DNA from 2 places in the Arthrobacter sp. NPDC093128 genome. Region 1 is predicted to be linked to the other one. Evidence: predicted binding sites of a transcription regulator. Region 1 holds the regulator's gene; the other holds the start of a gene.
What was found. The regulator LexA, encoded in region 1, represses DNA repair genes until DNA is damaged. The targets are predictions, from matches to a motif close to TCGAACANNTGTTCGA.
Positions count from the first base shown of each region.

Region 1 (14,716 bases):
CGCCCACCAGCAGGAGGATCTGGTTGCCGGAGTCGGCGACGGAGTGGATGGCCTCAGCCAGCATTGACGACGACAGCGTCAGGAAAAAAGCGACGAACTTCAGTACAGCGATGGTCAGGTTTGCAGCCAGAGCCGCGACGATCGCCTTGGTACCGCCATTTGCAGCCAAGTGAGCTTCACCTCTTCGGGGATTGCCGGAAAATTTGCACGTGCGATCACCGCACAACGCTGATGCCCGCAATGAATACCGTACCCGCCAGCCGCGACCGGACACACCACGCGTCACGGCGGATGACACCAAAAACAATGAAACTAAGCCTGCTGACAAGGGAACACACCGTGTGTTAGCTTGAAGCCATAATCGGGACCCGTAGCGAGTTCCGACGAATATGTAGGAGGAGACATGGGCTTTCTTGGCTGGATCATTCTCGGACTCATTGTAGGAGCAATCGTCAAGGCAATCATGCCTGGTTCGGTCGGCGGCGGCTGGGTCACCAGCCTCGTGCTTGGTGTCGTCGGCGCCATCGTCGGCGGCTGGATCGGCGACCTTCTGTTCGGCGGCGGCAGGATGGAATTCTGGAACCTCGGTTCCTGGCTTCTCGCCATCGTCGGCGGCCTCGTCGTAGCCGGCATCTACGGCTTCATCACCGGCCGGGGCAGGGCGAACAGGACCACCCCATAACTACACCCACCACCGCATCAGGCACTGAAGTGCCGGTGTGATGATTACGACGGCGGGGGCCCACCGAAAGGTGGGCCCCCGCTTTTGCGTCGTGGGTGTGCCTGCTGGTCAGCTGCGCTTTTGCGACCGGGCGCTGGCGTAGAGGCACACCGTGGCGGCGGTGCCGAGGTTCAGGCTCTCCGCTTTACCGTAGACGGGAACGGCCACCCGGTGGTCGGCCAGCGCGATTTCCTCCTCGGACAGGCCCTGGGCCTCGTTGCCGAAGAGCCACGCTGTGGGCTTCTCCAGCGCATAGATCGATTCCGCCGCGGAGTCCCCCAGACGGCGGGCGGCGTTCTCGTCCTGGAGGCGGTCCAGGTTCACCTGGCCTTGGCCGTCCGCAGCGAGGACCCCGATCCCCCGTTCCTTGCACCGGGCCACCACCTCGGCCGCGTCGGCGCCAAGGACGATCGGCAGATGAAAGAGGGATCCCGCCGTCGAGCGGACAGCCTTGGGGTTGTAGACGTCCACGCTGGACGCGGTCAGGACGACGGCGTCGGCGCCGGCGGCATCGGCCGCGCGTAGCACGGTTCCTGCATTACCGGGGTCGCGGACCTGGCACAGGACGGCAACCAGCTGCGGACCGGCGTCGAGTACCTGCTCAAGGCTCACGTCCAGGAAACCGCAGACCGCGAGAATGCCCTGCGGGGTGACTGTGTCCGCCATAGCGGCGAGCACTTCGTCGGTGGCGAGGTAGGCGGTGGTGCCCTCCGCGAGTGTCTCCAGGTCCGGGTGCCGGTCCAGGCAGGACTCGCTCGCGTAGACCTCATAGACGATGCCGGGCTCCCCCGCAGCAATCCGCTTCTGATGCAGCGTCAGGGCCTCGCGGACCGCCTGCGGACCCTCCGCCAGGAACTCGCGGCGCTTTAAACGGGCCGGGCGCCCGGCAAGTTGTGCCACCTTCCTCACCCGATCAGCTCGGGGGTTGGAAAGTGGAAAGTCTTGCGGGCGCCCGGTTTCGTTCATATAAGAACCTTAGTTGCTTTGGCAGCCGGTTCTTGAACGGGGATGTTACTCGGCAGCCTCGTCAGCAGCCGGCTTCTTAGCAGCCTTGGCCTTGGGGGCCTTTTCAGCGGGAGCTTCCTCTGCCTTGGCGGCCTTGGCGGCCTTAGCCTTCGGAGCCTTAGCCTTCGGGGCGGCTTCGGCAGCGACGGCCGGAGCGGAGGTGTCAGCAGGCAGCGAGTCCTTGGCAATCTGCACCAGGGCGGCAAATGCGTTGGCGTCAGAGACGGCCAGTTCTGCCAGCATGCGGCGGTCAACCTCGACCTCAGCGGCCTTCAGGCCCTGGATCAGGCGGTTGTAGGTCAGGCCATTGGCGCGCGATGCAGCGTTGATGCGCTGGATCCACAGGCGGCGGAAGTCGCCCTTCTTCTTTTTGCGGTCACCGTAGCTGTACACAAACGAGTGCAGCAGCTGCTCTTTCGCCTTGCGGTACAGGCGTGAACGCTGTCCACGGTAGCCCTTTGCGCGTTCAAGGATAACCCGGCGCTTCTTGTGGGCGTTTACCGCCCTCTTCACACGTGCCACGTGCGTACTCCTTCAGAATTCTGATCCCAAGCGACTACTGCCGGAACAACCGGCTGGCCTGAGAAGCCTTTTTGGTAGTTGACTGCTGCCAGGTGGCTAACAGTCAGAGAACTTGGAACTTAGATGCCGAGCATCTTCCGGATGACCTTGGCGTCGCCCTTGAAGACGATCTTGTCGCCGGCGAGGCGACGGGTCAGCCTGGAGGACTTGTGCTCGAGGTAGTGGCGGCGGTTGGCCTGCTGGCGGCGCAGCTTGCCGCTGCCGGTCAGCTTGAAGCGCTTCTTAGCACCACTGTGGGTCTTCATCTTCGGCATGGGAACCGATCTCCTTACGTATCCGCAGACATGTCTGCAGTCTTTCGTGCAGCCACCCCTGCGGGCGGCGTGCTGGTTGCTTGCTGCGCGAAGGCACTTCGCGCAGCTTTGAACTAGTTGGTCTTCTTGCTGCCCGGCTTGGGAGCGGCCAGCCGTGCTGCAGGCTTGGGCGCTGCGGGCCGTGCTACCGGCTTGGGCGGCGGCGCGGGAACTCCGGCAGGCTTCGGCGCCACAGGGGCAGCCGCAGCAGGCCGCGGCGCTTCAGGCGCCGTGGCCACAACCGGCTTGCTGACTGCTGGACGCGGTGCTTCTGCAGCCTTGGGGGCTTCGCGTTTCGGCGCTGCCTGCTTCGCTACCTTGGGAGCTTCCTGCTTGGGAGCTTCCTGCTTGGGCGCTTCCTCGGCCGGAGCTTCCTGCTTCGGAGCCTCCTTGGCCGGGGCTTCGGCTTCCGGTGCCGCTTCAACAGGCGCCTCAGGTGCTTCAGACTGTGCCGGAGCTTCGATTTCCGGCTCCGTGGTGATGGCGAAACCTTCCGGAAGAAGGTCAGCCAGCGACTGCGTCAGCGGTGCCTGGTCGTCGCCGGAGACATCAATGCGGCCGCCGCCCGTAGCTTTCGCTTCGTTCTGGGCCTTTGCTTCAGCGCGCTGCGTCGCACGGCGTGCTTCGGCCTTGGCCTCAGCCTTGTTCTTCAGCGGTCCTACAACCATGACCATGTTACGGCCGTCGATGCGGGGGCTGGACTCCACAACTCCCACTTCGGCGACGTCGTCGGCGAAGCGCTGGAGCAGGCGGATGCCCATTTCCGGACGCTGCTGCTCGCGGCCACGGAACTGGATCATGGCCTTGACCTTGTCCCCGGCGCCGAGGAAGCGGAGGGCGTGGCCGCGCTTCGTCTCGTAGTCGTGGGTGTCGATCTTCAGCCGGAAGCGGATTTCCTTCAGAACCGTGTTGGTCTGGTTCTTCCGGGCCTCGCGTGCCTTGACGGCGGCTTCGTACTTGTACTTGCCGAAGTCCATCAGCTTGCACACCGGAGGCTTGGCCTGCGGTGCAACTTCAACGAGATCAAGGTCGGACTCGGCAGCCAAACGCAGGGCGTCCTCAATACGGACAATTCCTACTTGTTCGCCTGCAGGGCCGACCAGCCGCACCTCGGGGACGCGGATACGCTCATTGATTCTTGGCTCGCTAATGTTAGAACTCCTGTGGTTGAGGTGAGTATTCCACCGACAAAATAGAGAAGGCCCCCAATTGCCGGAGCAATCGAAGGCCTCGAAGATCGGATGTACAACGCCTCCGGGGAGGCTGTACGCGTTCCACCCGGCTGACGCCGCCGTGGAATGCCCGACCAGGTACCCGGCAACCTTGCTCCCGCGGGAATTGCTTCCTGGGAAAACGGCTGACGCGGGTGGGAGAGAACTCCGCTTGCAAACTGAAAATCAATTCTACAGAAGAACCACGAAAGCTGCACATTCGCAGCCACGAGTTTCACATAGCAAAATAACGACATTCAGTCGGTCTGTGACAAGCTTACCAGTATGAGCACTTCAGACAGTAATTCACACGTTTTCGAGCCCTCCACCGGCCAGGGAGGCGGCCAGGAACAGGTGTCGCAGCAGATCCGCGATATCTCCGAAGTTCCCGCCATCGAGGTCATCACCACCGCCGCTGTGCACCTCATGAGCGCCTCGGCCGTCAAGCTCGGGCTCGCCGCCGAGGAGAACGCCGAAGAGCTTAAAGACCTGGATGAGGCCCGCAAGCTGATCACGGCTCTGGCCGGACTCGTTACCGCTGCCGCCCCGGAGATCGGTTCCCAGCACGCCGGTCCGTTGCGCGACGGACTCCGTTCCCTGCAGCTTGCGTTCCGGGAGGAGTCGATCATTCCGGACGCCCCGGGCAAGGGGCCGGGCGAAAAGTACACCGGGCCGGTCAACTAGGCGATCCACAGAACGCGACGGCGGGCGGACCAACGAAGGTCCGCCCGCCGTCGTTGTTTCAGGCCGTTTCCGGTCAGCCGTCAGGCGGCCATCCGGCGGCGGCGCAGATGCTGCAGCACCAGGCCCAGGAGGCAGAGGACGACGCCGGCGGTACCCACCGAGACAAACCCGGCGGAGGGCCCGATGCCGTCGATGAACACGCCTGCCAGCGGAGCACCCAATGCAACTCCCGCAGTGAGCGCGGACCCGTACCAGCCCATGGCCTCGCCGCGGCGGCTCTCCTCCACGAGGTCGGCCACCTTTTCCGAGGCGGAGGACAGGACTGGTGCGCACAGCAGCCCCGGAAGCAGCGAAAGAAGGCACAGCGTCAGGGTGTCCTGGGCGAAGCCCATCGGGATGGTCAGGGCAGCCATTCCGAGCAGCAGGAGAATCGGCGAAACGGGCCGGTGCATGGCGCCATAGAGCACCCCTCCAACGACGGAGGCCGCACACCAGAAGATAAACACCAGGCCGATCTCCGCCTGATGCCCGCCGGTCTCCAACGCAGCGACAATGCCCACGTCCGTGCCGCTGAGCACCATCCCGGCCCCGGCCGCCACGGCAAAGACCGCGGCCACCGCTGCGGTGAACCAGGCAAAGTTGTGGGCCACCTTGTCCCGCAGCCCCGAACGCCGGAGCCCGCCGGCCGCCATCGGCGCGAGTTCCGCCGCAGCTTCCTGCAGATGCGCCGGAGCCGCTGCGACCACGGCCACTTCGGCGCCTTCCTGCTGGTCCGCTTCGTAGTCAGCATCCGCCGCCGCACTGCGGGTGGGAGGGTTGAACCACATCAGGAAGAGTCCGGCCACTGAGGTGGACACGCCAACCACCGTCAGCCCGATGACCGAGTGGCCGGTGGTGGCCACAATCGCGCCGGCGGCGGGGCCGATCATAAAGACCAGTTCGGTGGTGATTGCGTCCAAGGCGAATGCCGTCCGCCGCTGATCGCCGCCAACCAGGACGCCAAGGGACTGGCGCACCACGCTGAAGATGGGCAGCGTGAGGAGTCCCCCGACGAACACCAATGCCAGCAGCCATTCGTACGGCACGTGCGGCACCACGGACCAGATGACGGCTTCGGAGATCACCGAAGGAATCAGAGCCCTTCGAAGGCCCACTGTGTCAACCCGGCGTCCGCGCCACGGCGCGCCCACGGCGATGCCGATGGTCATGACGGCTGCCGCTGCGCCGGCGGCGGCATATCCCTCACCCAGGGTGAGGACGATGTGCAATGTCAGCAGCACGCCCGCCGCGGAGTGCGGTATGCGGGCTATCATTCCCACGATCAACAGCCGCCGCACAGGCTTGATCGCCAGGAGCTCTTTGTAGAGAGCGAAATTCACGGGTTACGTCCTTCATCCTGCCTGCGGCAAGTCCGGGAGGTGTCCCCCTTACCGCCAGCTACTCTGCTGCGCGCTGCAACTTTACCTCGATCGAGTCAACGCGCTCGGCGAACACCGCATTCCGGGACCAGTCGGAGTTCAGTCCCGCCACTATTGACTGGACACCGGCAGCGTCGAGTCCGTCTTCCAGGTAAAGCACCACCCTGAGCTCAGGCCCCGGGCCGCCGCCGGGGACGACGGCCCCGCCGGCTGTGGCCGAGGCAACGCCGCCGCCCGGTTCGAGTTCGACACGCCTTACCGGCGGATAGCCCGCCGTTGCCTCGCCCATGGCAAGAGCCAGCTCGGGATCCGCATAGGACGGCAGCCATTCGCGTTGCTGGGCGAGGGCCCAGACGGCCGGCCGGCGGACAACGAACGTGTACTCCGAGCCGGGGTCCAGGACCAGGAGTTCCGCACCTTCGGCCACGGCGGACAGCGCCGCTCTCGCGGCATAGACTGCCACCGGCCGGGCTTCCGGGTGCCACGATTCCAATGCCGCCGCCGACGTGAACACCGGCATCGCCGTCCGGCCGTCCGGTGCCTTGAGCGTCACGAGCGCCATATCCGCCTGTTTGTCACCGTGCAGGGTCTCACCGTGCGGGCTGTCACCGTGCGGCCCTGCCGCGGCTTCGCCTTCCTCGGCAAGCTGGGCAACGATGGGAACGAAGACCCGGGCCGCGGCCAACGATGCGACCACGGCGGCTTCGTCGCCTGCCGCCGAGCGAAGAGCCGCAACCGCGGCGAGGTACCCGGCGTCGGCCGTACCATCGTCGTCCTGGAAGTTGTGGATCTTAGCGTCGTCACCGGCGAGGCTGCGGCCCGCCCAGGGCTGTCCGGCGGAGTCCGTGGCGCCGCCGGAACCTGCAAGCGCAGCGGCGATGTGGCCCGGAAGCTCGCGGGATGCCCGCGGCGCAGCCTTCGACGGTGCGCCGGCAAGGTCCCCGGTCGGAGATTCCTGGCCGGCCGGGCTGCCGCCGGCAGGCAATGAGGGTCGCTGGTCCATGGTGGCTGCCTGCCTAGCGGCGGCCTGCTACGTCCAGCGCTTCCGGCAGCGTAAATGCCCCGGCGTACAGCGCCTTGCCCACGATGGCGCCTTCGACGCCCAGCGGGACGAGGGATCGCAGGACCTTGAGGTCGTCAAGGCTGGAGATGCCGCCGGAGGCCACGACCGGTTTGCCGGTCTTCTCCACCATCTGGCGGAGCAGTTCAACGTTGGGCCCCTGAAGGGTGCCGTCCTTGGTGACGTCGGTGACCACGTAGCGTGCGCACCCGGCTTCTTCGAGCCGGGCCAGCACGTCCCACAGGTCGCCGCCTTCCTTGGTCCAGCCGCGGCCCGCCAGGGTGGTTCCACGCACGTCGAGGCCGACGGCGATCCTGTCGCCAAAGCGGTCGATGGCGCGCGCCGTCCACTCCGGGTTCTCCAGGGCGGCAGTACCCAGGTTCACCCGGGCAACACCCAGGTCCAGGGCCTTCTCCAGTGACTCGTCATCGCGCAGGCCACCGGAGAGCTCCACCTTGATGTCCAGCCGGCCCACGACTTCGCGGAGCAGGTCGGCGTTCGAGCCGCGGCCAAAGGCTGCGTCCAGGTCCACCAGATGCACCCACTCGGCGCCCTGTTCCTGCCAGTTCAGCGCAGCTTCCAGCGGGGTGCCGTAGCTCGTTTCGCTGCCGGCCTCGCCCTGGACCAGGCGGACCGCCTGGCCGTTCACGACGTCGACGGCGGGGAGCAGTTCGAGTACGGGCAGCGGCGTTTCGGTGGTCATCTTCGGGTCCTCAGGTTGTAGTGAAAGCTGCGTTTGTGGAGCAGTGCGGGCCGGGCTAGTTCGGCTGCAGGGTGAGCAGGGAGGCGGCCAGCAGCGCCATTCCGGCCAGAACGTAGAAAACGATCTGGGTCCAGAGCGGCTTGCGCTGCTGCCGGAAGGACAGAGCTCCGCCGACCAGGAGGCCGGCGAGGGCCATCAGGACAATCGACCACATCTAGGCGGCCGGTCCGGTGGCGGCAGCGGCTGTTGGCGTGGCTGTCTGCGCGGCGTGGCCAGGGCTGCGGCGCAGGCCGTTGACCCAGTTGCGGAGCAGCCGGGCACCGGCGTCGCCGGATTTTTCGGGGTGGAACTGGGTGGCGCACAACGGCCCGTTTTCCACGGCGGCGACGAACGGGGCGCCGTGCTCGGACCAGGTGACGAGCGGCGCTGCCATGCGGGGCTGGATGACATCGAAGTCCCAGTGCTGCACGCCGTAGGAGTGCACGAAGTAGAAGCGCTCGTTTTCGACGCCGTCGAACAGTTTGGAGCCTTCCGGCACCGTGACCGTGTTCCAGCCCATGTGGGGAACCACTTCGGCAGGCAGCAGTTCCACCTTTCCGGGCCACTCCCCCATGCCTTCAGCTTCGGTGCCGTGCTCCACTCCGGCTTCGAACAGCACCTGGAGGCCCACGCAGATGCCAAGGACCGGGCGGCCGCCGGCGACGCGCCGGCCGATCATCCGGATGGCGTCCACGGCCTTCAGTTCGCGCATGACCGTCTCGAAGGCTCCGACGCCGGGGACCAGCAGTCCGTCAGCATTCAGGACGTCCTCCGGCTTGGCACTGAGGATGACCTCGGCACCTGCACGCTCAAGGGCACGGACCGCTGAGCGGACGTTGCCGGAACCGTAATCCAGCACGGTGACGGTGGGTTTTCCTTCCGGAGACGCAGGCTTCGCGCTCCCCGCAGGATCCAGGATGGCCCCATCCTGGAGGACCGGGCCGGTCACAGCGCACCCTTGGTGGAGGGGATGCCTTCAACCCGGGGATCCGGCTCCACGGCCGCCCGCAGCGCACGGGCGAAGGCCTTGAACTGCGCCTCGACGATGTGGTGCGGGTCCCGGCCGGCGATGACGTTCATGTGCAGGCAGATGCCGGCGTGCAGGGTGATGGCCTCGAAGACGTGGCGGGTCAGGGAACCCGTGAAGTGTCCGCCGATCAGGTGGTATTCCTGCCCCGCGGGCTCGCCGCCGTGCACGAGGTAGGGTCGCCCGGAGACGTCAACCACGGCGTGGGCCAGGGCTTCGTCGAGGGGAACCGTGGCTTCGCCGAAACGGCGGATCCCGGCCTTGTTGCCCAGGGCGGTGCGGAGTACCTCGCCAAACGTGATGGCAACGTCCTCCACCGTGTGGTGGACGTCGATGTGGGTGTCACCGGTCGCCTTGACGGTCATGTCGATGAGCGAGTGCTTGCACAGGGCAGTCAGCATGTGGTCGTAGAACGGAACCGAGGTGCTGATGTCCGAAACGCCCGTGCCGTCAAGGTTGATCTCGACCAGCACGGACGATTCGCTCGTGGCACGCTCCATGCGTGCGGTCCGGGCCTCGGCAGCAATGGATCCGGTGGTGCTCATGTGTTGTGTCCTTTAGATGAAGGAGAAGTGTTGTCTGGGTGCCGGCTTGGGAGAACCGGGAGCCCTGGTGACGTGGGTCTGATTCCAGTTTAGGCCGGGACGCTGGGCTGCCTGGTCAGGATCAGTTCGAGGGCTTCCAGGAACGCTGTGGTTTCCGTCTCAGTTCCCGCGGTGACGCGCAAGTGGCCCGGGATCCCCACATCCCGGATCAGGACCCCGGCGTCCAGCAGACCCTGCCAGACCTCGTGCGGGTTTTCCAGCCCGCCGAAGAAGACGTAGTTGGAATCTGACGCGGCGGGCTTAAGGCCCATTCGCGTCAGCTCCGTGACGATCCGGTCGCGCTGCAGTTTGATGTCCTCGACGTCGGCCATGAGGGCTTCGCGGTGGGTCAGTGCGGCCAGGGCCGTGGCCTGGGTGATGGCGGACAGGTGGTACGGCAGCCGCACCAGACGCAGGGCGTCAGTAACTTCGGGGGCGGCCGCCATGTAGCCCAGCCGCGCTCCGGCGAGGGCAAAGGCCTTGCTCATGGTGCGGGACACGATCAGGCGCTCACGGCCCGGAAGGAGCGCCAGCGCGCTGGGCGTGCCGTCGTGGGCGAACTCGTGGTACGCCTCATCAACGATCACAACCGTCTGGCTGGCCTCGCCGGCGGCATAGACGGCCTCGACCACATCCAGTCCCAGGCCAGTGCCGGTGGGATTGTTGGGCGAGCACAGGAAGACAACATTGGGCTGAAGTTCCCTGACCTGCCGGGCCGCCGATTCGGCGCTGAGGCCGTAGTCGTCCGCCCGCTGGCCGACGATGTATTCCGTGTCCGTTCCGCTCGCCAGGAGCGGGTACATGGAGTACGTGGGAGGGAACCCAAGGGCTGTGCGGCCCGGCCCGCCGAAAGCCTGCAGAATCTGCTGAAGCACTTCGTTGGACCCGTTGGCGGCCCAGATGTTCTCCGCTCCCAGGCCGTGCCCGAGGTACTCGGCGAGGCGCTCACGGAGTTCGGTGAACTCACGGTCCGGATAGCGGTTCAGTCCCGCAGCAGCTGCCGTCACGGCCTCGGAGATGGCCGCGAGGACATCCGCCGGAACACCATGGGTGTTCTCGTTGACGTTGAGCAGGATGGGAACGTCCAGCTGCGGCGCCCCATACGGGGTGAGGCCCCGCAGGTTGGTCCGGAGGGGAAGTCGGTTCAGTCGCTCTAGCTGGTCAGTCACTTCAACAGTTTAAGTGAGGGTGGCCGGGCCACTGAAACTGTGACGCCTGCCGGCCCGCCCGGGCCGCTGTTCTACTTCGACGGGACGAAGATCTGCTGGCCCGGCATGACCTTGCCGCCGTCGAGGTTGTTGAGCTGGACGATGTCAGCCACCACGTCGCGGGGATCACGCTCCGGTGCCACGGTGCCGGCAATTCCCCAGAGGGACTCCCCGGGCTGGACTGTGACAGACACTGTTGGAGTCAGCGACAGCTCGGACACGGAATCCGCGGCCTTGGCCGGGGAGTTGAGGAAGCCGGCCAGTGAAATGAGCACCACCGACAGCAGAATCAGCGGTAGGCCCACCAGGACGATGCGGCCCCGGCGGGTCAGGCGGAGCGGCGGCTGGGCGGACCTGGCCTTCCCTGAAGGACGGTCCTCCCAGTTGAAGCCCTGCATTCCGGAGCCGTGATCTACCCGGCTGGTGGAACGCTGGTCTTTCGAACGCTGCTGACCCGAAACCTGAATAGCGCGTATTGCTGACATGAACTGAGCCCTCCTGGACCTGACTGTGCCGCCCGGCATGTTCCCAAAGATGCCATCCGCCCGTTCCGGCCTTCGAACATGGAACTCTTCGAACATAGAACCGAATGGGGCTTGCGACTAGAACACATATTCGAACTTTGCTGTTTCTGTTCTAGCACTTATTAACGAACATTGTCGAGACTCACTAGAACAAATGTTTGAAAAACGTGTGCGGCTGACCTACGTTTGAGCTACAGAACAACCGCTTCTGCAGTTGATCAGCAGGGTCTGACATTTTCAGGCCGGAAGTTCCCGGCAGCTGCAGCCACGGAGGCCGGGTGGAACGAAAGGCGTTGGCGAACATGGCAGCACAAGCCACCGGCGGCAGGGCTACGCAGCGGAGCCAGCAGTCACCAGCGAAGCCCAAGGGCCTCACGGTGCGGCAGAAGAAGATTCTGGAAACCATCCAGCGGTCCGTCAACGACAACGGCTATCCGCCGTCCATGCGTGAAATCGGCGACACCGTGGGCCTGGCCAGCCTCTCCAGCGTCACCCACCAGCTCTCACAGCTCGAGAAGCTGGGCTACCTCCGGCGCGACCCCAAGCGTCCGCGCGCCATGGAAGTGCTCATGCCGCTGACCCTGGACGAGGGAACCGCCAAGATCTCCGGCGTGGAGAAGCCTGCCCGGCTGCGCACCATTGGCGGCTTGTCCGTTTCCGAACTGGCCACGGCAACGGATACGGCAATGGTCCCCCTGGTGGGCCGGATTGCGGCAGGCGGCCCCATCCTGGCAGACCAGATGGTCGAGGACGTCATGCCCCTGCCGCGGCAGCTCGTCGGCCACGGCGAGCTTTTTATGCTGAAGGTGTCCGGCGACTCCATGATCGACGCGGCCATCTGCGACGGCGACTGGGTGGTGGTCCGCCGCCAGAGTGATGCCGTGAACGGCGACATTGTGGCCGCCCTGCTCGATGATGAAGCCACCGTCAAGACATTCCGCCAGCGCGACGGCCACACCTGGCTGCTCCCGCAGAACACGCAGTACGAGCCCATCCTCGGCGATCACGCCAACATCATGGGCAAGGTCGTTTCGGTTCTCCGCTCGCTGTAGCCGCGCTCCCGCGTCAGCCGGCAGCCCGGCCTACGCGGGGGCCTTCGCCAGCCGGCTCAGGGCCGCCACCGCGATCGCAGGATCAGTGGTCGGCCAGAACGGCGGCAGGGCGGCCCTTAGGAACCCCCCGTAGCGTTCCGTGGACAGCCGGGAGTCAAGGACAGCCACCACGCCTTTATCGCCCGTAGAACGGATCAGGCGGCCTGCCCCCTGGGCAAGCCGGATGGCTGCATGCGTGGCAGACACCGACATAAAACCGTTGCCGCCCGCCTGGGCCACCGCCCTGGAGCGCGCCGTCATAAGGGGGTCATCCGGCCTGGGGAACGGGATCCGGTCGATGACCACCAGCCTGCACGAACCGCCGGGAACATCGACGCCCTGCCAAAGTGACATGGTGCCGAAAAGGCACGTGTCCGGTTCGTCGGCGAACTGGCGCACCAGGGCGGTCATGGTTGAGTCGCCCTGGCAGAGGATGCTGACATCCAGGCGCGGCCGCATGGCCTCGGCTGCGTCCTCCGCCGCCCGGCGCGACGAAAAGAGGCACAATGCCCCGCCGCCCGAGGCCCGGATCAGTTTCTCGAGCTCGTCCAGCGCTTCGGGCGACGTTCCCCGTCCGGGTTTCGGCAGGTGGCTGGCAACATAGAGGATGCCCTGCTTGGGGTAATCGAACGGCGATCCGACGTCCACACCGGTCCAGCTGGGCGCCCCGGGCCCCACCAGCCCGAGCCCTCCCGCGGCCGGCTCGAAGGCCGATCCGATCGCGAGTGTGGCCGACGTGAGGACCACTGTGTGGCCTGCGAAAAGCCCGTCGCGCAGCTTCCCGGCAACACTCAGGGGGGCGATGTTGATCAGGGCCGGTGCGGCGTCGTCCGGCTGCGAGTAGCCCTGCTGCGGGTCAAACGTGCTGGCACGCGAGAACCAGACCACCTCGCGGTTTTCCCGGGCGGCAATCAGGCGTTCGCAAAGCTCGAGGATGACCATCAGGCGTGACCGCGCCAGCTGGCGCCCGCCGTCGGCCGTGTTGGCGCTGTCCCCTTTGGAGTCGGAAAGGGCCGCGCGGCAGGCTTCCCGCAGCTGGTCCACACAGTCGAGCTGTTCGTCGTTGAGGCCGTTGGGCAGAAGGCCGCTCGGAACTCCGGCGATGGCCACCTCCAGGTTCGCGGCTGCGTTGTTGAGCGCATCAACCGTGATGCCGGTGTTTTTGCGCGCGCCCGAAGCGGCGGCGTGGACCATGGCCACGGACAGCTGGCCGGAGACTGCCCCCGTCACCCTGTCCTGCAGCTCGTGGGCCTCGTCAACCACCACGACGTCGTACTCCGGCAGCACGGCGAGCCCTTCGAAGGCACTGACGGCCAGCATGGCGTGATTGGTGACCACCACGTCGGCGTCGGCCGCGTTCTGCCGGGCCAGTTCGCTGAAGCACTCGGCGGCCATGGGGCATTTCTGTGCTCCCAGGCATTCCATCGACGTCACGGACACCTGCCGCCAGGCCCGGTCCGTCACACCGGGCATCAGCTCGTCACGGTCCCCCGAGGCCGTCTTCTCCGCCCACTCGCGGAGCCGGACCACTTCCTTGCCAAGCTGCGACGCAGGGCCGCCCAAGGAAGCGGCAAAGTGCGGAACGCTGGTGTCCTCACCCAACGAGAAAAGCTGTCCCTCGGACGGCTCCTCGGAGGGGAATCCGCCTTCGAGCTTGTGCCGGCAGACGTAGTTGGACCTGCCCTTGACGAGCGCCACCTTGACCGGACGGTCAAGGGCGGGCGTGATGGTTTCCAGCAGCCTGGGAAGGTCCCTGCCCACGATCTGGGTCTGCAGGGCAAGGGTGGCCGTGGAGACGAGCGTGGGTTTGTCGCTGACCAGTGAATGGGCGATCAACGGAATGAGGTACGCCAGGGACTTTCCGGTGCCAGTTCCGGCCTGGACCAGCAGGTGGTCGCCGCTGTCGATAGCGCGCGCCACCTGCCGGGCCATCTCGTGCTGGCCGCTGCGGCTCTGTCCGCCCATACCGGAAACCGCCCGGTCGAGCAGTTCGATGACGAACTGCTCGCCGGCGGAACCGCTTGTTTCTCCGGCCCCGGGATCAGACATTGCTGATGAAGGATTCCAGTTCAGCGGCGAGGCCTTCGCGCACCATGACGAGGGCACGCGTGCCCTCCTCCTCATGGTCCAAGCGAAGGATTTCGGCGTCCGTTTCGTGGAGTTTGCTGAGCAGGTCCCCGCGATTGTAAGGAATCAGCAATTCCATCTTGACGCTCGGCCGGGGGATGGCCTCACTGATCGCCTTTAGCAGTTCAGCGATCCCCTGCCCGGTCCGTGCGGACACCACCACATGGCGCGGTTCGCGCTGCTTCAGCCGTTCCACCACGAACGGATCCGCGGCATCAGCCTTGTTCAGCACGATGATTTCCGGGACCTTGCGCGCGTCCACTTCGCTGAACACGGCGCGGACCGCGGCGATCTGGCCCTCCGGATCGGGGTGCGAGACGTCCACGACGTGCAGGATGAGGTCCGCATCAGCCACTTCCTCCAGGGTGGACCGGAAGGCTTCCACCAGCTGCGTGGGAAGGGACCGGACGAAGCCCACGGTGTCGGCCAGGGTGTAGCC
Region 1 covers NZ_JBFBEY010000021.1:41,566-56,281, reverse strand. Annotated here, with positions in the region: gene AB0N24_RS21570 (cation diffusion facilitator family transporter) at 1-169, opposite strand, end outside; gene AB0N24_RS21565 (GlsB/YeaQ/YmgE family stress response membrane protein) at 404-682, shown strand; gene AB0N24_RS21560 (RNA methyltransferase) at 791-1,687, opposite strand; gene rplT (50S ribosomal protein L20) at 1,733-2,248, opposite strand; gene rpmI (50S ribosomal protein L35) at 2,368-2,562, opposite strand; gene infC (translation initiation factor IF-3) at 2,676-3,737, opposite strand; gene AB0N24_RS21540 (DUF1844 domain-containing protein) at 4,098-4,496, shown strand; gene AB0N24_RS21535 (MFS transporter) at 4,577-5,875, opposite strand; gene AB0N24_RS21530 (SseB family protein) at 5,934-6,917, opposite strand; gene priA (bifunctional 1-(5-phosphoribosyl)-5-((5-phosphoribosylamino)methylideneamino)imidazole-4-carboxamide isomerase/phosphoribosylanthranilate isomerase PriA) at 6,931-7,677, opposite strand; gene AB0N24_RS21520 (hypothetical protein) at 7,733-7,873, opposite strand; gene hisH (imidazole glycerol phosphate synthase subunit HisH) at 7,892-8,665, opposite strand; gene hisB (imidazoleglycerol-phosphate dehydratase HisB) at 8,662-9,288, opposite strand; gene AB0N24_RS21505 (histidinol-phosphate transaminase) at 9,378-10,496, opposite strand; gene AB0N24_RS21500 (LysM peptidoglycan-binding domain-containing protein) at 10,568-10,933, opposite strand; gene lexA (transcriptional repressor LexA) at 11,362-12,111, shown strand; gene AB0N24_RS21490 (ATP-dependent DNA helicase) at 12,142-14,199, opposite strand; gene hflX (GTPase HflX) at 14,192-14,716, opposite strand, start outside.

Region 2 (14,716 bases), on a different contig from region 1:
GGCTGCGGGATCTCGTCGACGTTGATGCCCACCATGGCTTCGCCCAGGCCGCGGGAGGCCTTGGCGATCACGTCGGGGTCATCGAAGAAGGTGGTGGCCTTCACGACGGCGGCGGCACGCTGGGCCGGGTTGCCGGACTTGAAGATGCCCGAGCCGACGAACACGCCGTCAGCACCAAGCTGCATCATCATCGCGGCGTCGGCCGGGGTGGCGATGCCGCCCGCGGTGAACAGCACCACGGGGAGCTTGCCGGCGGCAGCAACTTCCTTGACCAGTTCGTACGGGGCCTGCAGTTCCTTGGCCGCGACGTACAGCTCGTCCTCGGCCATGCCGGCGAGCTTCTTGATCTCCGCACGGATCTGGCGCATGTGGCCAGTGGCGTTGGAGACATCGCCGGTGCCGGCCTCGCCCTTGGACCGGATCATGGCCGCACCCTCGTTGATGCGGCGCAGCGCCTCACCGAGGTTGGTGGCGCCACAGACGAAGGGAACCTTGAAGTTCCACTTGTCGATGTGGTTGACGTAGTCGGCCGGGGTCAGGACCTCGGACTCGTCGATGTAGTCCACGCCGAGGGACTGCAGGACCTGGGCTTCGACGAAGTGGCCGATCCGGGCCTTGGCCATGACCGGCACGGACACGGCTTCGATGATCTTGTCGATCATGTCCGGATCGGACATGCGCGACACGCCGCCCTGGGCCCGGATATCGGCCGGAACACGTTCCAGCGCCATGACGGCCACGGCACCGGCGTCTTCGGCGATGCGGGCCTGTTCGACGTTGACGACGTCCATGATGACGCCGCCCTTGAGCATCTCTGCCATGCCGCGCTTGACGCGGTTGCTGCCCGTGACGCTGTTGGCGGACGAGCCGGCTTCGCTGCTTACATCAGGTGTAGACACAAAAACCCCTATGGGTAGCTAGATGTTACGTAGATCCGGTCTCTCGGTCCCGGCGCAGGCGTCGGCACAGACGGGAAAAGCCACGCCGCGCGCACACCGGATTACCGGATCCAATGACCAGGTACTCCTAATACTAGTCCCACGCTACGACGCTGCTGAATTCGGGTTACCCCGGCAGTCCCGCCTCTCTCCATGGGCGCTGCCGGACGGCCGCCGGAGCCTGCCGGACCGATCAGGCAGGCTGCTGCGAGGCCGTGCCGTTCGGCTCTTCCAGCGACTGCCGGTACACGGTGGCGATACGCTGGACAACGGTGACCAGGCTTGCGGCAGCGAGCAGGATCAGCGTCGCCAGCAGAACCACGCTGGGGAGCCCAATCCCGGTGAAACCCGTCACCACCAGCACCGATACCAGCCGTTCGGCGCGCTCGGCGATGCCCACGTTGGCCTGGAACCCGAGGGCCTCGGCCTTGGCCCGCGCGTAGGAAACCACCATGCCAAGCACCAGGCACACGACGGCGGCGATGGCTATGGCGCGGTCCGCGCCTCCGGTGAAGTACCAGATGGCAAGGCCCGCAAACAGGGCGCCGTCGGCAACCCTGTCCAGGGTGGAGTCCAGGAAGTTGCCCCACCGGCCGCCGCGTTCCTGCAGACGGGCCATGATGCCGTCCAGGACGTCCGAGAAGATAAAGGCCGTGATGAAAAGGGTCCCCCACCACAGCTGGCCCAAAGGGTAGAACACCAGGGCGCCCACCACCACGCCGGCCGTTCCCACGATGGTGATGGCATCCGGGGAGACTCCGATTTTCAGGAGCCAGCGGGCAAGCGGGGAGAACAGCGCGGTGAAGAACCCCCGGGCGTGCCGGTTAAGCACGTTCGTCCTCGGGCCAGGCCTCGGCGACCTGCTGGCGGACCTCGCCGAGCGTCTGGGTGATGGCTTTCGTCTGGGCGATGATGGGGAAGAAGTTTCCGTCCCCGCCCCAGCGCGGAACCACGTGCTGGTGCAGGTGGCCGGCAATTCCGGCGCCGCCGACAACGCCCTGGTTCATCCCGAGGTTGAAGCCGCCGGGATTGGCCACTTTCCGCAGGACCCGCATGGACGTCTGCGTCAGGGCCGCGAACTCCGCCGTTTCCTCCACTTTCAGGTCCGTGTAGTCCGGCACGTGGCGGTACGGGCAGATCAGCAGGTGGCCGGGGTTGTAGGGAAACAGGTTCAGTACCACATACGCCGTTCGGCCGCGATACACGATCAGGGAGTCCTCGTCGCTGCGTGCAGGGGCCACGCAGAAAGGGCAGTCTTCCTCATTCTTGAACTGGTGCTGCCCGCCCTTGATGTAGGCCATGCGGTGCGGAGTCCACAGGCGCTGGAAAGCGTCCGGAACTCCGGCCAGGCCGAAATCATCGGTCGCCTCGCCGTCGCCCGGATATCCTCCGCCAGCGCCTGTGGTTTCCTGCACGTCGTTTGCCTTTCCGCTTCCGCTAGCTGGTCCGGTTGCGGACGGCTTCGACAATCCTCTGGACTGCCTCGGCCACCGGCACACCGTTGTCCTGGCTGCCGTCGCGGAACCGGAACGACACAGCTCCGGCCTCGGCATCCTCGCCGCCGGCGATCAGGACGAACGGGATCTTGTCCTTGCTGGCAGTGCGGATCTTCTTCGGGAAACGGTCCGAGGAGATGTCCACCTCGGCCCGGATGCCGGCCGCCTTGAGCTGGCCGACGACGTCGAACATGTAGTCGTTGAACGCTTCGGCGACCGGGATGCCCACCACCTGCACGGGTGCCAGCCACGCCGGGAAGGCGCCGGCGTAGTGCTCGGTCAGCACACCCATGAAACGCTCCACGGAACCGAACAGGGCGCGGTGGATCATCACCGGGCGCTGACGGGTGCCGTCGGCGGCCTGGAATTCGAGTTCGAAGCGCTCAGGCAGGTTGAAGTCCAGCTGGATGGTGGACATCTGCCAGGTGCGGCCGAGTGCGTCCTTTGCCTGGACCGAGATCTTGGGACCGTAGAACGCGGCTCCGCCCGGATCCGGAATGAGCTCCAGGCCGGAGGCTTCGGCCACTTCGGCGAGGGTCCGGGTGGCTTCCTCCCAAGTGGCGTCGTCGCCCACGAACTTGTCTTCGTTCTTGGTCGAGAGCTCCAGGTAGAAGTCATCCAGGCCGTAGTCCTTGAGCAGGCCCAGCACGAAGTTCAGCGTGGTGGTGAGCTCGTCCTTCATCTGCTCGCGGGTGCAGTAGATGTGGGCGTCGTCCTGTGTCATGCCTCGCACGCGGGTCAGGCCGTGCACCACGCCGGACTTTTCGTACCGGTACACCGAACCGAATTCGAACAGCCGCAGGGGCAGTTCGCGGTAGGAGCGTCCCCGCGAGCGGAAGATCAGGTTGTGCATGGGGCAGTTCATCGGCTTCAGGTAGTAGTCCTGGCCGGGCTTGCGCACGGTGCCGTCCTCGTTCAGTTCCGCGTCGATGTGCATCGCCGGGAACATGCCCTCCTTGTACCAGTCCAGGTGGCCCGAGACTTCGTAGAGGTGCCCCTTGGTGATGTGCGGGGTGTAGACGAACTCGTAGCCGGCGTCCACGTGGCGCTGGCGGGAGTAGTCCTCCATGGCCTTGCGGATGATGCCGCCCTTGGGGTGGAACACCGGCAGGCCGGAACCCAGCTCGTCCGGGAAGGAGAACAGGTCCAGCTCGGCGCCCAGCTTGCGGTGGTCGCGGCGCTCGGCCTCGGCGATGCGCTCCTGGTAGGCCTTGAGGGCGTCCTTGGTGGGCCAGGCAGTGCCGTAGATGCGCTGCAGCTGCTGGTTGTTCTGGTTGCCCAGCCAGTAGGCGGCCGAGGACCGGGTCAGGGCGAAGGCATTGGAGATGAGCTTGGTGTTGGGCAGGTGCGGGCCGCGGCACAGGTCGCACCAGACGGTGTCGCCGCTCTTGCGGTCCACATTGTCGTAGATGGTGATGTCTCCGGCACCGACCTCGACGTTGACCCCTTCGCCGGCGTCGGCGGCGTCGTTCTTCCTGCCCAGCAGTTCGAGCTTGTAGGGCTCGTCCTTCATCGCTTCGCGCGCCTCGTCCTCGGACACCACGCGGCGGACGAACTTCTGGTTCTGGTTGATGATCTTGAGCATCATCTTTTCCAGGGCCTTCAGGTCTTCCGGGGTGAACGGCTCAGCGACGTCGAAGTCGAAATAGAAGCCGTCAGTGATGTAGGGGCCGATGCCCAGCTTGGCGTCCGGGCGCAGCTGCTGCACGGCCTGGGCCATGACGTGCGCAGTCGAGTGCCGGAGGACATTGAGGCCGTCCGGGGAATCGATGGTGACACCTTCGATGTCCGCTCCGTCGGGGAGCGGCTGGTCCAGGTCTTTCAGTTCGCCATTCACACGGGCAACAACGACGTCGCGGCGCTCAAAGAAGAGTTCCGCGCCGGTGGTCCCGGTAGTCACCTTGGTCTCTTCGCCGTCGACGATGAGGGTGATCTTCTGGGCATCTGACACGGGTGTCTCCTATTCAAAGTTAAGGCTTCGTAGCTTGTGGCGTACGGGGACCACAGCCAGCCTCGTCCATGCTATCGGTTGGGAGATAGGGCGACCAAAGCGGCCCGTGAGGCTCACTGTCCCGGGGTGCAGGTCAGCTGCCCAGTCCGGTGATGGCCAGGTTGCGGCTGATTCCATCCAGCGGCCCCTGTAACTGCAGGTCCTGTTCCCTCTGGTCAGTGGATTGTTTTTCCGGGAACGGCAGCGTCTCGGTGCGGCTGAGGTCCCAGGCCATGGTGGCACTGATGCTAATTCCGCGGGGTCCGGTCCGGCGGGTGTTGCCCCGGATAAGGAGCAGCCGGGTGCCGAACAGCAACGGGCCGGCCAGCTCCTGGGCTTCGTGGAAAAACACTGAGTCCACGCAGCCGGTGCCGTCATCGATACTGATGAACACCACGCGGCGGCCTCCCCGCATAGGCGGGGTCTGGGTGGCGATCCGGACACCGGCGACCAGCACCTCAGTGCCGTTCCGGAGCCCCAGGAGCTTATCCGCCGTGGTGACGCCCAGCCGGTCCAGCAGGGGCCGGTGGCTGGACATCAGGTGTTCACTGACATCCACCGCCATCAGGTCAAGTTCAGCCCTGACGTTCTCCACCATGGTGGGTGCGGGAAGTTCAGCTTTCAGGTTCCTGAGTTCAACATCACCCAGGGGCAGGGAAAGCTGGCCGTCCATGACCTCAACGCCTTTCTTGGAAGGGCGGTTCTGGAGGGACTGCAGGTGTTGGACGAGGTCAGCCCTGTTGGCTGCTCCCCCGGACTCCCGATGCAGTGAGTCGAATGCTCCCAGCTGGGCAAGACGTTTGATGCTTGGCTTACTCAGCCGGGAGCGGGCACGGAGATCGGCCAGCGAGTCATAGGGCTGCCCTGCCACGATCCTTTTGAGTTCAGTACCGGAAAGTCCGTAGATGCCGTTCAAGCTCAGCCGGATGCCGAGCTTCCCGCGGTCCGGACCGGATTCCACCCGTTCCACGCGGTATTCCGCCTGGCTCCTGTTGATGTCGAGGGGCAGGATGGGGATCCCCAGCCGCCGGGCTTCGGCCACAAGGAGCCTCTTGGGGTACATGCCCGGATCGTGTTCCCACAACCCGGCCAGGAAAGCCTCCGGGTGGTGGGCCTTCAGCCAGGCCGACTGATAGGTAGGCACGGCGAAGGCTGCCCCGTGTGCCTTGCAGAAGCCAAAGCTGCCAAAGGCCTTCAGGGTTCCCCAGACCTTGTCCACCACCTCGGGGGTGTAGCCCCCTGCCCGGGCTTCCTTGCGGAAGAATTCCTCCACCTTGGGTTCAAGGAGCTCGTTCCCCAGGGCTCGGCGGAATTCATCAGCCCGGGCCAGCCCGCACTTTGTCATGACATCGAAGGTCTTCAGGATCTGCTCGTGGAAGACCGTCACTCCGTGGGTTTCCTGAAGCACGGGCTTGAGGTCCGGATGCGGATAGACCTCAGGCGCAAAACCGTGGCGGTGCTCCAGGAAGGGGCGAACCATGTCCGATTTCATGGGTCCGGGCCGGAACAGGGAAATGTCGATGATGAGGTCGTTGAACTCCCTCGGCGCCATTTTGCCGATCAGTTCCCGCTGCCCGGGGGATTCGATCTGGAAACAGCCCAGGGTGTGGGTGCTGCGGATCAGTTCATAGGTTGGTTCGTCGTCCAGGGGCACGGCGTTGAGGTCGATGTGCCCGTCAGCGGCGATGTAGTCCGGCCCCGCACCCTCAGGCCCCACCGGATGGGCGCCTGCAGCCACCACCTCGGCCTTGGAGGGGTGCAGCCGGATGACCTCCCTGACGGCGAAGGCCATGGCGCTCTGCATCCGGACGCCGAGGACGTCCAGCTTGAGCATGCCCATCGGATCCATGTCGTGTTTGTCGAACTGGCTCATGGGCAGGCCCAGTCCGCTGGGCTGGACGGGTGTCCGGTCCAGCAGGGTGGCGTCGCCAAGGATCACGCCACAGGGATGCATGGAGATGTGCCTTGGCAGGCGGTCGAGCCTCTCGGTCAGGTCCACGAGCAGGTCCAGCTGCTGGTTTTCGGCGAAATCGCGCTGCTCCACACGGCCCGCGAATTCCTTCAGCTCCGGCTTCTCCACCAGGGCTTCACGGAAATTCCTGGCCGAGAAGCGCCACAGCTGCTTTGCGATTTCGCCGATGTCGCCGTCGTCCATGCCCAGCGCCAGCCCGGCGTCCCGCACGGCACCGCGAGCGCGGTACCCGTTCTGCATACTCATGAGGGTGACCCGTTCCGCCCCGAAGCGGTCAAAGATCCTGCGGTAGACGTTGTGCCGCTCGGCACTTTCGACGTCGATGTCGATGTCCGGAAGGGTGGCTCTGTCACGGGAGAGGAACCGCTCGAAGATGAGATCGTGCTGCAGGGGGTTCACCTGGCTGATGTCGATCAGGTAGTTGACCAGGCTGGAGGCGCCGGATCCCCTGGCGGCAGCCCTGACCCCCATATCCAGGATCATTCGGGATACCTCTGCGACCGTCAGGAAGTATGAGGCAAAGCCAAGGTTGGCGATGATCGTCAGTTCGTGGTCCAGCCGTGCCCGCATTTGCACTTCATCCCGACCCGATATCCCTGGGAACCGCCGGCCGATTCCCGCCTCGCAGCGTTGGGTCAGCTCAACCAGCGGGTCGCCGTCGATGCCGATCACAGCTGCCTCCGGAACAACGGGCTGTTTCCATCCCATGTCCGTGACCGGATCCATCCGGCAGCGGTCCGCGAGCGCCTCGGTTTGGCCGAGCAGCCTGGTCAGGTCGGTGGCCCCGTAGCCCGCCGAATGAATGATCTCCTTGCCGAGCTGGAGCATTTGGGCCGCCGATTTCAGCCAGCCCTGGCCGTTCGGCTGCAGCAGCGGCTCCGCGGTCAGCTCGGGCAGCGACTTCAGGGTGCGGGCTGAATCCAGGACATCCGCCGTCGCCGCCCCGTCCTCCGCGCAGTACCGCACGGCGTTGGTCAGCACAGCGGGTACGCCGTGCTCGGCAGCGAGCTTGAGCATGCGCACGGCGTGGGCGGTGCTCAGCGGCTCACCGGGGGCGCTGAGGTGTGACACCACTTCCGCGGCCATTGTGCCCTTGGGCATACTGTCCAGCCACTGCTTGAAAAGGGTGCGGGGACGGAGGTACCGGCGGCCGCCCATTGCCCTCCCGACGTCGGAATCCGGCCCGATCAGGACGGTCAGTACCGGCTCCAGTGTTTCCGGATGCAGGGTCCTGGAAGCGAGTTCGGCGCGGGTCACCGCAACGGGTACTGCTCCCCCGGCCTTGCCGGAGGTGCGGGCATGGGCATCCGAAATCAGCCGGCAGAGGGCGCGGTAGCCTGCACCCTTGTTGTTTCCGTGGGCGAGCACGACGACGCGGCCCGCGAGCTGGGTGCGGAGGTCGCCGTCGTCGTCGAAGACCGCAAGGTCAACCCCGACGACGGGATCCAGTCCCGCCGCCATGCAGGCTTTGAGGTGTTTGACGGTGCCGTACAGTCCGTCCCTGTCGGTGCAGGCCAACGCCGTGGCGCCGTCTGCGGCGGCCGACTGCGCCAGCTCATCGGGCCAGGAGACGCCGTAGTGCGCGCTGAAAGCGGTGGACACGTGGAGATGGGTGAAGCTCATGCTGATTGCGGCCGGAGGGCATCGTGGATCCGCAGCAGCCTCCAGCGTCCGCTGCTGATACTCCGTGTCAGGTCAAGGGTGAGGCTGCTTTCCGGGCCAGGGGCGGCCTTGGCATCGGAAAGCCGGACCTGGACGCGCCAGATCTCGTGATCCACCAGACCCGGGCCGGTACCAAGGGGCGCCCGGGTTTCCTCTGCCCACCACTGGCGCCGTTCATACCAGCGCACTGGTTCGGCGCAGACCGTGTATTGCCTTCCGGCCCAGGTGAGTTCCAGGGGCTGGCCGGCAGGCGTGCAGACGACATCGACACCCTCGCTGAACATGCCCATGGGCGCCTCCCGGAAACACCCTGCCCGCCCCGCAACAGGTGACCGTTTCGGGTGGCAGGAAGAGTCTTGAAATAAGTTGTTCGAATATATCTTCGAATAAATCAAGTCTACGCCGGGGCGGTGACAAAACCTAGATCAGGGGTGGACGGACGGCAGCGCAAGGGGAAGGATGGAGCCATGAGCTCCCATAACGCACTCCTGAAGCATGTATCCATCGCCGCCAAGGACTCCACCTTGGTGGCGACTTTTGCTATAGACGGGAATATCCCCGGGGCGGGCGCCTACGTGGTGGGCCTTGTGGCGGCTACGCCGGATCATTCCCATCAGCGACGAATGGGAATCGAGTTCATGAACGGCGAAGCCGTGTCCTTCTATTGCTTCAGCCATGACGGCACCGAGGAGAATTTTGACCTCAGCGGCGTGGAACATTCAGGCAGCACCATTACCGGGAACTTTCCCATGAGTACCGTCCTGGGGCTGGAGAAGGGTCACCTCATGACCGCTTTCAGCGAAGCCGACGGCAGGGACTTCCAAGCCAACGTGCCCGTGGAGGAATCCCTCTAGATTCGCCCGGACGTCAGCCCGGGATAGCGCCCGCGCACAACGCCGCTAGCTGCTGGCGTTGTGCACTTTCATCTCAAGTTCAGTGAAGGCCGTGATCATGGCACGGTAGGTCTTCTCCACGATGTCCGGATCGATGTCCTTCTTCTGCGCGGCGGCACGGACATGCTCGATGACCTTCTCCACCCGGCCGGGGGCGCGGACCTCTGCGTCATCGCCCTTGAGGGTGCCGGAAATCCGGATCAGGCGTTCACGGCGCGCAATCAGGGTGACGATCTGCTCATCAACTTCATCGACGGCCACGCGGACAGCGGCGAGCTGCTCCCTGTCGGCCTGGGCGTCTTTGTCGTGTCCGTGATTTGTGGGCATGTGCATGACAGTATCTAAGAATGCAGCCTCGAGTCGACTTCATTTCACTTGGCGTCCGTAGTGTTGACGCCGCACGCAGGTTCTACGTCAACGGCCTGGGTTGGCCGGTGCACCGGGAAGTCCCCGGCGACGTGGTGTTCATCCAGGCAAACCACGGCCTCATTCTTTCCCTCTGGAATGCAGGCCAGATGCAGGCCGAGGCCTCCGTGGACAGCCCCACCGGGATCCCCTGCATCACCCTGAGCCACAACGTTGGCAGCGCGGCGGACGTTGACCGGGTCATGGCAGAAGCCGAGGCCGCGGGGGCAACGGTCGTGGGCCGGCCGAAAACCCAGCCGTGGGGCGGCTACACCGGGTACTTTGCGGATCCGGACGGCTTCCGCTGGGAAATCGCCTTCAATCCCACGTGGTCGGTTGACGCCGGCGGCACAGTCACGGTCTGAGGCCCGCCCAAATAGAGGCGCGCCCAAGAAGTCACCCGGCTAGAACAGGCCTCCCACCGGCTGGATGAGTTCCGGTGAATCATTCCTGACGTTCCCGACGGCGGTGCCAACGGCATCGATCGTCCAGCCTTCGGCTACGTCGTGCGCCCCTGCCCTCACCAGATCCACCAGACCGGCGGCGTCATCCGCCTGGGGGTCCAGCCAGGCCTGCATGGTGGTGCGGTCCATGGGCAGCGGCACCCTGTCGTGCAGGGCAGTAAGCTCGGCGAGCATCCCGCCGGCATAGCCCTCGGGCGGCGAGTCGGTGGTCATGATGGAAGTGGACAACATCCAGCGGTGCGGGTCGCCCTCGGGCTTGGACGGATCCTTCCACCACTCATACAGCCCGGCGAACACCAGCGTCAGGCCGTCCTTCGGGTGCACGTAATAGGGCTGCTTGCTGCGCCCCTCGCCCTTCCATTCGTAATAGCCGTCCGCCGGCACTGCGCAGCGTCTTGACCTCGTTGCCTTGCGGAAGGCCGGTTTCTCCAGGACGCTCTCGCTCCGCGCATTGATCATTTTCGAGCCGATGGAAGGATCCTTGGCCCAGGAGGGCACGAGTCCCCAGCGGGCCACGTGCAGCTGCCGGACCGGGCTGCCGTCCACCAGCCGCTCAAGCAGGATGGGCACATCAGCGGTAGGTGCCACATTCCACGACGGCGGAACCACAAGCTCCTCTTCCAGTTCAGCGTCAAACTCTGCCAGCAGGTCCCCGACCGCCCTGGCCATCACGTAGCGTCCACACATGGCACCAGCATGCCACCGCCCGCAGTCGGTGTCACCCGGCGTCACCGGCCGTCATCGTGGGGCATGGTGGGGGCTGCCGCCGCGGGAATACCGGCCAACGGGTTACGGTTGAGGGTAAGGACATCTGCTTTGATAACGACGAGCAGCAACGAGCTTGAGGAGAACTCCGTGGATTTCACTCCCGAATCCGGCACCATCACCATGTTTTCGACCACCTGGTGCGGTTACTGCAACCGGCTGAAGAAGCAGCTGGACGCTCAGGGCATCGGTTACACCGAGATCAACATCGAAGAAGTTGAAGGTACCGCCGATCTCGTGGAGCAGCTCAACGGAGGCAACCGCACCGTTCCCACCGTCCTTTTCCCGGACGGCACCGCCGCCACCAACCCGTCGGCGGCCGAAGTAAAGAGCCGGCTCGCGGCCTAGGCCCCGTCCGGCGTAAAGTTGTTCAAAAAGCAAGGCCGGGCACCTGGGTGCCCGGCCTTTTGCCTGTCCGTCAACGCACATGCAGTCAGCTGCGCAGGCTGGCGAAGTCCGCATACTCCAGCCGCGCGTACCCGGCGTACGTGTCAATAACCGCCGCCTCGACTGCCGCAACGTCGAGTCCCGGGACGAGGTCGTCGGCGGCGCCGGCAGTGGCCGGATCCCACTCCAGTCCAAGGGCGGAATAGCTGGCTTCCAGGACACGGCGGATCGGCCCGGAGTTTTCCACCACGATGACCGAGCTGAACAGCCACCCGCCGGACACAACGCGCTGGGCTGTGCCGATCAGTTTGACCCTGTGCTGCGGATCAGCCGGGTCCTGGCCGTGGACGCTGAACTCCCCCGGGCAGTACTCGCCCGGGATTTCACCAACGGCGGCGTGGACTCCTGCACTGCGGAGGGCATCCGCCAGCATCTCCCCGAAGAAGGCGAAACGCCCTTTGGCGCCGGCGATGGCGTCGGCATGCGGTTCCACGTGATCGACGATCAGTGTTCCCTCGTGGTAGGCCGCCGCCCGGCCGCCGGCCTTCCGGACCAAGGGCTCAAAACCGAGCTCCCGGCAGGCCCTGGCCGCCGCCTCAAAGCCGGGGAGGTGCGCGTCCCGCTGGCCGAAGGCCACTGTGGGCGCCGGACGGTACAACCGCAGGGTCGGGCCGGTCCTGCCGGTCTTGGCCATCCCCAGCAGTTCAATGCCGAATTCCAGGTCCCGGGCCGCCCCCAGCGACTCTTCCTGCCGGACGATGGTCAGCGTGGCTGGTGCGCCGGCCGCGTGCTGCATCTTGCTAAGCTCCCTTATGGTCATTCTGCAATTCCTGGTCGTCGCCGCCGCGTTCGCCGTCATCGATGCCATCTGGCTCAAGACGATGAACCCGTTTTACCGCGGACAGATTGGTGAACTGCTGGCCGACCGGCCCAATCTAGGGTACGCGGTGGTGTTCTACGTGATCTACATTGCCGGCATTGTGTTTTTCGCCCTGCGTCCCGCGCTCGACGGCGGCAACTGGCTCAGCGCGGTGGGCTACGGCGCCGCGCTGGGCGCGTTCGCCTACGCCACGTACGACCTCACCAATGCCACGACGCTGAAGACCTGGCCGCTGCAGCTCATTGTCGTGGACATCCTCTGGGGCGCAGCATTGACGGCCCTGGCCACGCTGGCCGGCTGGCTCGTCTTCCACGGGAACTGAGCGCCGCAGAACCACATTCCGTGGAGCTAGGTCCTGCGGATGGTCAGGATCTGTTCGGCCCGGCCAAAGGGTCCGCTGAGGTCGTGGAGCACCGTGGACGTCAGCCCGATGCCGTCTGCGCCGAAGGAGACCGCGTTGTCCAGGCCGAGCCAGTCGCCGACGGGTTTCCGGTACATATGGATCTGCAGGTCCAGGTTGGGGAAGGCGAAGCTGTCCCTTCCCGGGGGGACGCGGGCCGCTATTCCGTTCGCGGTATCCACCAGCCCCATCAGCCGTGCCACGTCCCCGCTGTCCGCGGTATTTGTGAGCGGGTGTCCGGTGCGAAGCCACACCTTCCCGGAGCCCGGACGGTGCCCGTCCGCAACGCGCATTTCCAGGGATCGGATGTAGCCTCCCGGCCAGACGCTGGCACCATCGTACGGTGAGCACTCGTGCGGCCCGGGAATTCGGGCGTCTTCGATTGCTGCGACGTCCGCCGTGTCGGACGTAATCATCCGCCAGGCCGTGGCGCGGATCGCCACGCGGCCGTCCGCAACGAGTTCGGCCTGCAGCAGTTCGATGGTGCGTCCGGGCCGGAGCGTGGTGGTGACCACCTCGAATTCGCCGCCCGGGATCAGTCCCAGGATCTCGTAGCTCAGGCGCGCCATCCGGACATCGTCCCGAGGGTTGTGCCGCTCCAGGCAATCCGCCATGAGCCCTGATGCCGGCGCCATGTGCTGTTCGTGCTCGTTCCAGGCACCCTGGGCGTGAATGGTCGAACGGAAACGCCCGCCGCCCAGTGACTCGTAGTAGAAGTCGCCCTCGGCAAGTTCCGGAAGTGCTGCAGTCAACGTCGACCCTTTCGCATGGCTGGTGATGATCCCAGAACACACTATCGCTTGCAGCTAACCCCCGGATGCAGCCCCAATCGCACTGCCGCGGGTCTCACAGCTTCCTCTTATCCTGACCTCATGGCCGGTATAAGTCCGGAGCCTAGAAATAATGCATGACTCCTCTCAAGAACCAACACCGCAAAGGCGGCCGCGTGCGCCGCGCCGTCGTCGCCGGGGCCGTTGCCCTCACCCTGTCAGCCGGCGGGGCCACTGCGTGGGCGCTGGACCGCTTTGTGGTACAGCACGTGGAAATCTCGGACGTCTCCGCCTACCAGGCAAGCCAGACCGGGACCACGGCGGGCACCGCCACTGAGTCCACCAGCGAATCAGGCAGCACCGCCGCCGTCACCACGGACACTTCCTACGCCTCGGACAGCACCGACATCAATATCTCCACGGTGACCACCGGCAGCGGCGACAGCACCGTCACGTACTACGTTGCCGACGTCGTGCTGGATGACGCCACTACAGTGCAGTCCGCGTTTGCCAACAACAGCTTCGGCGGGAACATCACCGAGACCACCTCCGCGATCGCCGAAGACAACAACGCGGTGTTCGCCATCAACGGCGACTATTACGGCTTCCGCGACACCGGCATCGTGATCCGCAACGGCGTGGTGTTCCGCGACGAGGGCGCCCGGCAGGGCCTGGCCTTCTACCGCGACGGCACCGTCAAGGTCTACGACGAAACCGCCACCACTGCAGAGCAGCTGCTGGCGGACGGCGTCTGGAACACCCTCTCCTTCGGCCCGTCCCTGCTGAACGACGGCGAGATCGCCGACGGCATCGAGGACGTGGAGGTGGACACCAACTTCGGCAACCACTCCATCCAGGGCGAGCAGCCCCGCACCGCCGTCGGCATCGTTGACGAGAACCACCTGGTGTTCGTGGTGGTGGACGGCCGCAGCCCCGGCTACAGCTCTGGCGTGACCATGACCGGGCTGGCGCAGATCATGAAGGACCTCGGCGCCACCACGGCGTACAACATTGACGGCGGCGGATCCTCCACCATGTATTTCAACGGGGAGCTGGTCAACAACCCGCTGGGCGACAACAAGGAACGCGACACCTCCGACATCCTCTACATTGCGCAGTAGGGGCCGGCAATGATCATCCTGATCCCGGCCTATGAGCCGGACCAGCATCTTCCCGCCCTGATCCGCTCCATCCGGGAGACCGAACCGTGGGCCACCGTGGTGGTGGTCGATGACGGCAGCGGCCCCGCCTACCGCGAGGTGTTCGACGGCGTCAGAGCGCTTGGGTGCCACGTCATCGGCTACTCCCGCAACCGGGGAAAGGGCTTTGCCCTCAAGACCGGTTTCGGCTTCATTGCGGACCACCTGCCCGGCCGGAACGTGGTCTGCGCCGACAGCGACGGCCAGCACACCATCGTGGACATCCTTCGCGTGGCGGCCGCGGTATCGAGTGACCCGGTACAGGACGGCCCAACGGCCATGGTGCTGGGCACCCGAAGCTTCACCGGGAACGTCCCCGCCCGCAGCAGGTTCGGCAACAACGCCACCAGGCTGCTGTTCACCCTGGCCACCGGCGAGCGCATTGCCGACACGCAGACCGGCCTCCGCGGCTACCCCGCCGCCATGCTCCCCTGGCTCCGGTCCGTCCCCGGCGAGCGCTACGAGTACGAGTTGAATCTCCTGCTCGAGGCCGGG
Region 2 covers NZ_JBFBEY010000015.1:144,297-159,012, reverse strand. Annotated here, with positions in the region: gene pdxS (pyridoxal 5'-phosphate synthase lyase subunit PdxS) at 1-899, opposite strand, end outside; gene pgsA (phosphatidylinositol phosphate synthase) at 1,132-1,770, opposite strand; gene AB0N24_RS18410 (HIT domain-containing protein) at 1,763-2,353, opposite strand; gene thrS (threonine--tRNA ligase) at 2,376-4,385, opposite strand; gene dnaE (DNA polymerase III subunit alpha) at 4,519-8,019, opposite strand; gene AB0N24_RS18395 (DUF6504 family protein) at 8,016-8,348, opposite strand; gene AB0N24_RS18390 (hypothetical protein) at 8,526-8,912, shown strand; gene AB0N24_RS18385 (chorismate mutase) at 8,958-9,284, opposite strand; gene AB0N24_RS18380 (VOC family protein) at 9,299-9,721, shown strand; gene AB0N24_RS18375 (SOS response-associated peptidase) at 9,761-10,507, opposite strand; gene AB0N24_RS18370 (mycoredoxin) at 10,676-10,933, shown strand; gene AB0N24_RS18365 (lipoate--protein ligase family protein) at 11,019-11,792, opposite strand; gene AB0N24_RS18360 (DUF2177 family protein) at 11,785-12,174, shown strand; gene AB0N24_RS18355 (thioesterase family protein) at 12,201-13,004, opposite strand; gene AB0N24_RS18350 (phosphodiester glycosidase family protein) at 13,160-14,143, shown strand; gene AB0N24_RS18345 (bifunctional glycosyltransferase family 2/GtrA family protein) at 14,153-14,716, shown strand, end outside.
Region 2: the regulator LexA is predicted to act here: its motif matches at 8,429-8,444, upstream of AB0N24_RS18395 (DUF6504 family protein).